2 regions of the Lactococcus sp. EKM203L genome follow, and region 1 is predicted to be linked to the other one. Evidence: predicted binding sites of a transcription regulator. Region 1 holds the regulator's gene; the other holds the start of a gene.

The links. Region 1 encodes Rex, which represses fermentation and respiration genes when NADH is low (regulators of the CRP and FNR family bind a similar motif). Its sites were predicted from a motif close to TTGTGAANTANTTCACAA; they were not measured.
Region 2: pflB (formate C-acetyltransferase) is a predicted target of Rex. The motif match lies at 2,439-2,456, and genes of this name have one in related genera.

The regions. Positions count from the first base shown of each region.
Region 1 covers NZ_JAALEQ010000003.1:108,087-112,192, reverse strand. The annotation lists gene glmS (glutamine--fructose-6-phosphate transaminase (isomerizing)) at 1-366, shown strand, start outside; gene radC (DNA repair protein RadC) at 497-1,177, shown strand; gene HFD15_RS06340 (redox-sensing transcriptional repressor Rex) at 1,265-1,915, opposite strand; gene HFD15_RS06335 (Spx/MgsR family RNA polymerase-binding regulatory protein) at 2,140-2,532, shown strand; gene HFD15_RS06330 (ABC-F family ATP-binding cassette domain-containing protein) at 2,709-4,106, shown strand, end outside.
Region 2 covers NZ_JAALEQ010000006.1:51,212-55,317, forward strand. The annotation lists gene pflB (formate C-acetyltransferase) at 1-2,287, opposite strand, end outside; gene HFD15_RS10235 (magnesium transporter CorA family protein) at 2,548-3,465, opposite strand; gene HFD15_RS10240 (class I adenylate-forming enzyme family protein) at 3,657-4,106, shown strand, end outside.

The sequences.
Region 1 (4,106 bases):
AAATTAAAAGAAATTTCTTATATTCAATGTGAAGGATTTGCTGCTGGAGAATTAAAACATGGAACGATTTCATTGATTGAAAAAGGAACTCCAGTACTTGCTTTAATTTCTAATAATGAAGAAGTAGCAGCTCATACTCGTGGAAATGTAATGGAAACAGTGGCTCGTGGAGCCTCAGCTATCACAATTGTTGAAGAAGGAGTGGCTCGTGAAGATGATACAATTGTTGTCAACCAAGTTCATCCTTATTTGTCAGCAATTTCAATGGTTATTCCAACACAGTTAATTGCTTATTATGCGTCAATGCAACGTGGACTTGATGTTGATAAACCACGTAATTTAGCTAAAGCAGTAACAGTTGAATAAAAGTTACTGACAGAAATTTCTGTCAGTAAAATGATAACTAAAAATAAAAAGTTCTGAGATTCATCAGAACTTTTTTGGTTAATTAATCTTTTGTCAGTTACAAAGACCAGATTTTTCCGTATATAATAGTATGTATGAACTAAGAGAAAATCCGTATCCGATGCAACCTAGGGAACGCTTAGAATTTTTAGGAGAAGAGTGCTTGTCTGATGTTGAGCTGTTAGCGATATTATTGCGAACAGGGACAAAAAAATACTCATCATTAAATTTGGCCTTGGAAATTCTTCAACATTTTGAAACTTTGGATAATTTGCGCAAAGCTTCGATTAATGAACTCAGAGAAATTTCAGGCATTGGACTGGCGAAATCCATTGAAATTCGAGCAATGATTGAATTTGGAAAAAGGATACAGACCACTAATAGAAAACGTTACGGTCAAGTTTTGAGTTCCAAAGAATATGGCTTGAGTCTTGCTTTTGAAATGCAAAATTTTGAGCAAGAGCATCTTGTGGCGACTTATTTAGATGGCCAAAATAAAATTATTGAAAAAAAGACAATTTTTATAGGGGCGGTTAATCATGCAACTGCAAGCCCTAGAGAAATTCTTTATCATGCAATAAAAAATCTCTCAGTAGGACTGTTAGTTGCACATAATCATCCCTCAGGAAATTTAAAACCAAGTCAAGCTGATAAAATATTTACTACCAAAATAAAAAAATCTTGCGAGGATGTGGGGATCAATTTTATTGACCATATTATTGTAGGGGCTGGTAATTATTTTAGTTTTCGGGAAGAAGAGATCAGAAAATGAAGGATTATATAACAAACAATCACTTCTCAACTATAAAGAAAAGAAAAAGAACAGTCAATAAAAACTGTTCTTTTATTTTGTACTAATTTAGTTTTCTTGAGCTCCCATGAAAAATAGTAGTGTTTGCAGCTCCTTAGTTAAGTCAATTGATTGAACAACCACATCTGAAGGGACTTTCAAACGAATTGGGGCAAAGTTTAGGAAACCTTTGATACCAGCTTTGACTAGAGTGTCAACAACTTCTTGGGCATTTTCTTTGCGAACAGAGAGAATTGCTGTTTTGATATCCGATTTTTTAACATTTTTTTCTAAATCAGAAATATTATAAATTGGAATTCCATCATCCGTTTGTGTTCCAACTAAGGGATTGCCAGAAATATCATAGGCTTGCGTGATTCTCATTTTGTTTCTATCTTGGAATTGATAATGAAGTAATGCACGACCGAGATTTCCGACACCAATCAGAGCGATATGCGTTTCTTGGTCTTGGCCAAGAAGTTCTCCAAAGAAATCACGGAGCACTTTCGTTTCATAGCCGTATCCACGTCGGCCTAATTCGCCAAATAAAGAGAAATCTCGGCGAATTGTGGCAGCATCTACTCCAATTTTTTCTGAAATAAGTTGTGAGTTTGTGCGTGTCACATTTTCTTCGACAAGACTTTTGAACAGTCGATAGTACTGTGGCAGTCGTTTAGCAGTTGCTTTAGGCAAGCTTTTGCTTGGTTTATGATCAGTCATTGTTATACCTCAAAAATTTAATTCGATTTTATTAAAACTAATTAATATTTAGTTTCTTTGTGATAATTTTATCAAAAATTTGTGAAATTATCAAACAAAAGGAATGGAATATTCACGCAAAATGAGAAATTGATTATAATTCTAAAAAAATATTTATTTTACCCTTTGAATTAAGGCGCTTTCATGTTAGAATAGAAATATGAAAAAATAGATAGGGAGAAAATATGATTAAAATTTATCTTAGTGGTTCATGTTCATCTTGTAGAAAAGCTAAAAAATGGTTACGTAAACATCACATTGAATTTGAAGAAATTAATTTATCAAAAGATGTTATGGAAAAAGATGATTTAATCAAAATTTTATCCTTGACTGAAAACGGATTTGAGGATATAATTGCGACCCGAGGGAAAACATATGCATCTTTAAATTATAATTTCGATGAATTAGGACTAGAAAAAGCATTTAAATTAATTCAGGAAAATCCACGTCTTCTAAAACGACCATTAATTTTTGACGAGGACTGTCTATTGATTGGTTTTAACGAGGATGGAATCAGAGCGTTTATTCCACCAGAAGTTAGGAGAATTGAATTGCGTGAAAGATTAATTTTAGTCTAATATTAATTTTATTTTAGCTTATCAGATTTGGTAAGCTTTTTAATTTCAAAAATTTGGAAGAACTACAAAAAGCTTGCCTTAAATGCTATAATAGAAGGACTGCTTTTCTATCATATGAAAAGGAAAAACGAAGTATTAAAAATATGCTTTGAGATTTAACGAAGAGGATAAATATCATGATTTTACTGCAAGGGAATGGAATTGCACGCACTTTTGGTGGCGATGTTTTATTTGAAAATATCAATTTTAGTTTACAAGACCATTCAAGAATTGCCCTAGTTGGCCGAAATGGAGCTGGTAAGTCAACCTTGCTTAAAATTATTGCTGGAGTTGAAGAAGCGAGTCGCGGAACTGTATCCAAGACCAAAGATTTGACAATGAATTATTTAGCGCAAGATACTGGGCTGAATTCCTCAAGGACAATATTTGCCGAAATGCTCTCTGTTTTTGATTCGCTTCGCCAAATGGAAAAACAATTGCGCCAGATGGAATTGCAAATGGGAGAACTTGCTGGGGATGAATTGACAGCTTTGATGAAACGTTACGATGCTTTATCAGAAGAATTTCGGATGAAAAATGGATTTACTTATGAATCGGAAATCAAGTCTGTCTTAAATGGTTTTCGCTTTGATGAAACAATGTGGGAAAGAGAAATTTCAAGTTTATCGGGGGGACAAAAAACACGTTTGGCTCTTGCTAAGATGTTGCTTGAAAGACCACAACTTTTGATTTTGGATGAACCAACTAACCACTTGGATATTGAAACTTTAGCTTGGCTTGAAAATTACCTTAAAAATTACGAAGGTAGTTTATTAATTGTCAGTCATGACCGCTACTTTTTGGATAAAGTGGTTAATGAAGTCTTAGAATTATCTAGAGGAGAATTGACTCGTTTTTCTGGAAATTATTCTCGCTATGTTGAACAAAGAGAGCAAAAACTCTTGTTAGAACTCAAAAATTTTGAAAAACAACAAAAAGAAATTGCTAAATTAGAGGACTATGTTGCCAGAAATTTAGTTCGGGCTTCGACGACTAAAATGGCGCAATCGCGTCGTAAAAAGTTGGAGAAAATGGAGCGTTTAGACGCACCAACAAGTGATGATAAATCGGCCAATGTTACTTTTACTCCTGAAAAAACGTCTGGAAATGTTGTTTTAACCGTTTCAGAAGCAACGGTAGGTTATGAAGATAACCGTCTCTCTGGTCCGATTAACATTGACGAGCGTAAAGGTGAGTCCCTTGCTATTGTTGGACCAAATGGAGTAGGTAAGACAACATTGATTAAGTCAATTGTTGGACAGATTCCATTTTTAGCAGGTCAAGCAAAATTGGGTGCCAATGTTACTTTGGGATATTATGACCAAGAACAAGGAAGATTGACAGCTTCCAATACTGTCTTAGACGAATTATGGAATGAGCATCGCTTACTTAATGAAGTTGAAATTCGCAATATGCTTGGAGCCTTTCTTTTTAGTGGAGATGATGTAAAGAAAACGGTTGGGATGCTTTCGGGTGGTGAAAAAGCCCGTCTTTTACTTGCTAAATTAGCAATGGATCACGATAACTTTTTAGTT
Region 2 (4,106 bases), on a different contig from region 1:
GTTTTTGTTCTGGTGTGAGGTATTTAGTATTGACACAGTAACCAGAGATACGAACGATAACATCTTCACCACGCATGATTTTATCGTAAACATCTTTAAGGTCCATTACGTTCAAGTTAACGTGTTGACCTGCAAATTCAGTACCATTAATCAAAGCACCTGGTGTGAAGTATCCATCAAGAATTTGAACCAAGTTATCCACTTGTTCATCACGAGTTTTACCAAGTGCACGAGGTGAAACTTGAGTAGTCAATGAAATACCATCATTTGCATCTTTGAATTCCAATTTAGCCAATGAGCGAAGGTTTTGCAACCAACCACCCTTAGCTTTATTAGATGGGTTAGCACCTGGTGAGAAGAATTCAAGTTTAGATTTGTTTACTGTACCATCTTCATTGAGGAATACACCTTTATGCACTGGAGAATTACCAGTTTGTTTAGAGTAAGCAACGTTAGATGTAATTGTCAAAAGTGAAACAGTAGCTTCAGCATTTTTGTAAAGTTTGTGTGAAGCTAATTTTTCATGGTACATTTTCATGACAAGTTTAGCAATATCATCAGCACGATCATCATCTTCACCATAACGAGGGAAATCACCTTCTACTTCGTAATCGTAGATATAGCCATTTTCATCACGCAATGTTTTAACTTTAGCATATTTAATTGCTGAAAGTGAATCAACTGTATTTGCGAATCCACAGATACCAAATCCCATGTTAGCACGAACTTTAGTAGGCAAGAAGGCCATTTGAACTGCTTCATAGTTATATTTATCAGTCATGTAATGAATGATATTCATTGCATCAACATAAGTATCAGTCAACCAGTCGAGAGATTTGTCAAAGTTTTCCATAACTGTATCATAGTCAAGAATTTCGTCACGAACAGGTTCGATGTCGAATACTTTATAATCTTTATGAACGTCATCATAACCACCGTTCAAACCAGTCAACATTGCTTTCAAGACGTTTACACGCGCACCAAAGTATTGGAGGTTATGACGTCCTTCTTCATTTTCTGGATCAAGTGGTGAGACACAACAAGAGATACATGACATTTCGCCATATCCATCTTTAGCCATTGTTTCAACACCTTCATATTGAATAGAAGAATGCTTGTGGCTCATAGACATTGAATAACGTTTGAATGAGTAAGGAAGTTTAGAATCCCAAAGGACTGTCAAGTTTGGTTCTGGAGCATTTCCGATTGTATCAAGTGTGTTCAAGAAACGGTAGTCCATTTTAGTGACACGGTGACGTCCGTCATTACCCATACCAGCCATAGATGTTGTGATGAATGTTGGGTCACCAGAATAAAGTTCATCATAAGCAGCTGCACGAGCAAATTTCATTGTACGGAGTTTCAAAACGAAATCATCAACAAATTCTTGAATTTCTTGTTCAGTAAATGTTCCACGAGCAAGGTCACGTTCTGCAAAGATATCAAGAACGATTGGAACACGTCCAAGTGAAGTTGCAGCTCCATTAATGACACGACATACTGCCATATAAGCGATGTTAACCCATTGGATTGCTTCTTTTACGTTCATAGCTGGACGTGAAACATCAAGACCATATAAAGCACCAAAGTTTACAACTTCTTGCAAAGCTTGGTATTGCATATTAATTTCTTCTTTAAGACGAATGTTTTCTTCGTTAATTTCAGTGATTGCATCCCATTCTTTTGCTTTTTCCTTCATAAGGTAATCAGCACCGTAAAGGGCAAGACGTGCATAGACACCAATGATACGTCCACGAGAGTAGGCATCTGGCAAACCTGTTACAGTATGAGCATGACGTGCTTTACGAATTGCTGAAGTATAAGCACGGAAGATTCCATCATTTACAGAAGTCATTGTTTGTGACAAAACATCATGCAAGCCTGGGTCAACTGAGAGACCGTGTTCTGTCAAAATCTTTTCAGCAACACGAAGTCCACCTTTTGGCATGAAGTTTAAGCGGAAAAGTTCGCTATTTTGCATCCCATAGATGAGTTCAAGTTCTTTATCATTAGCATCGATATATCCGGCAGGGATTTTATCAATAGAGGTTACGCGGTCAGTATCGAAGGGAAAACCAACTTCTTCATAGTGAGCTTTTGTATCTTCAATAATTTTCTTTACTTTAAGTGTACGTTCTGTTGGCCCAGCAAGAAAGCTTTCATCACCATCATATGGTTTGTAGTTTTCTTGTACAAAGCGAGTAACGCTTGCTTTATCACGCCAGTTGGTTCCTTTAAAACCATCCCAAGCTTGTTCAAAGATATTTTCCGTAACTTCGGTTTTCATTTTGAAATCTCCTTTGTTCTTTCTGTTTCAAATTACAACTTCATTATATCATACAGTTTGAGAATAGCAAACAGAATTCAAGAGAAATTACAGATTCTTTACTAATACAGTTCCAATTATTTTAATATCTGTTATACTTTTTTAAAACGTTTTCATAAATAATTCACAAAATAGTTTTAACAAACATTGCTAACTTCATAATCTGCAATCACTAATTAATTTTTTCACAAAGAGCAAAAAAATGGAGATTTTTCTCCATTTTATAACATATCTTTTTTATGTAACCACCAAGTGACCCAAACACATAATAAAATTCCTAGAACTAAAATAAGCCAAACCATCCAATTAAAATTTTGACCAGGAATTGGAACATTCATTCCGTAAAAACCAACAATTACTGCTGGAATCCCTAGAACGAAAGTAGCTGATGTCATGATTTTCATGACAATGTTCAAGTTATTAGAGACAATGTTTGAGAACAAATCTCGGAGATTTTCTAGTAACTTGAGCTGAATCTTGGTTTCTGTATAAGCTTGGTCTGTTTCGACAAAAATATCATAAATCTTTTCAGCAAAACCGTCTTCATCATCTTCTCTCAAGTAATCAATAAAATCCTGAAGTACTTGCATATTATTGTGCAAGGCATCTTCAAAATAAATTAAACTTGCTTGAATGGCAATCAAATCAACAATTTGGTCGTTCTTTGTTGAATTTTTGATTCCCTGTTCAAGTCTGCGACGTCTTGTTCGGAAATCTCTCAAATAATCATGGAAAGTGTGTGTCATTTGATACATCACTTGAAAAATAACTTGATGTTTGTAGCGTTTATAATCATATTCACGCTCGAAAATTAAGCCATTATCAATCTCATGATTAAGTGCTAAAATAACCGATTCATTTTTAGTCCAAACCAAAGAATATGGAAAAGTCGCAACTTCTCCATAATTAGAAAGTGCAGGATATTGTAAGAGAATCAGATTATTATCATTATCATCTGTTTCAAAACGGGCATTTTCATAATCATCCAAAATTCCTGATAAATAGTCAAAAGGGAAGTCATAGTATTCAGAAATATTCCCAATTTCTTCACGTGTTGGATTGAGAACATAGGTGAAATTCTTCATTTCAGAGGTTGAAATTAATTTTTTTTCGTTGGATAGTTCATAATTTTTAATCATTTTCCTATCTATCCCTTCTTTTCCTGATAAAAGAGGATTGGAATCCTCTTAGTGTCCCTTTAATTGTAGCAGATTTTAGACTTTTTTTCCGAGTATTTTATTCTCTACGACTTAAGAAAACATTTACATTAACTATTGGTCTAAAGAATACTTTGTGATATAATAAACTTATTAACTTGAGGAGATTTTTTTTGAAATTCAAACACGAACCCCTAAATTTGTATCTAAACTTTAAAAAATCAGCTGAACAGTTTCCTGATAGCCCAATTATCTTTGATGAGGCTGTTGGAGCTTTCCCTGAACTAGCTCTTGAAACGACTTACCAAAAGACTCATCAAGCAATTGTTGATAAGGCAAGTCTCTTATCTGAGTTGGGAATCAAAAAATCGGATAAAGTCATTATTTTTAAATCAAGTGCTTTTGATACCTATCTTTTAGCTGTTGCTGTTTCTTATCTAGGCGCTGTTCCAGCAATGATTTCTTATCATCTTCCTGCCGAAACAATGGATATTTTAGCTGGACGTTTAGGCAATCCTTGGCTCATTTATGACCAAGTTACTGACAAAACTGTAAATGAAATGAAGAATCTTGAAGATTCAAAAAAACTTTCTGTCAGTAAATTTGCTTTGGAAAAACCTACT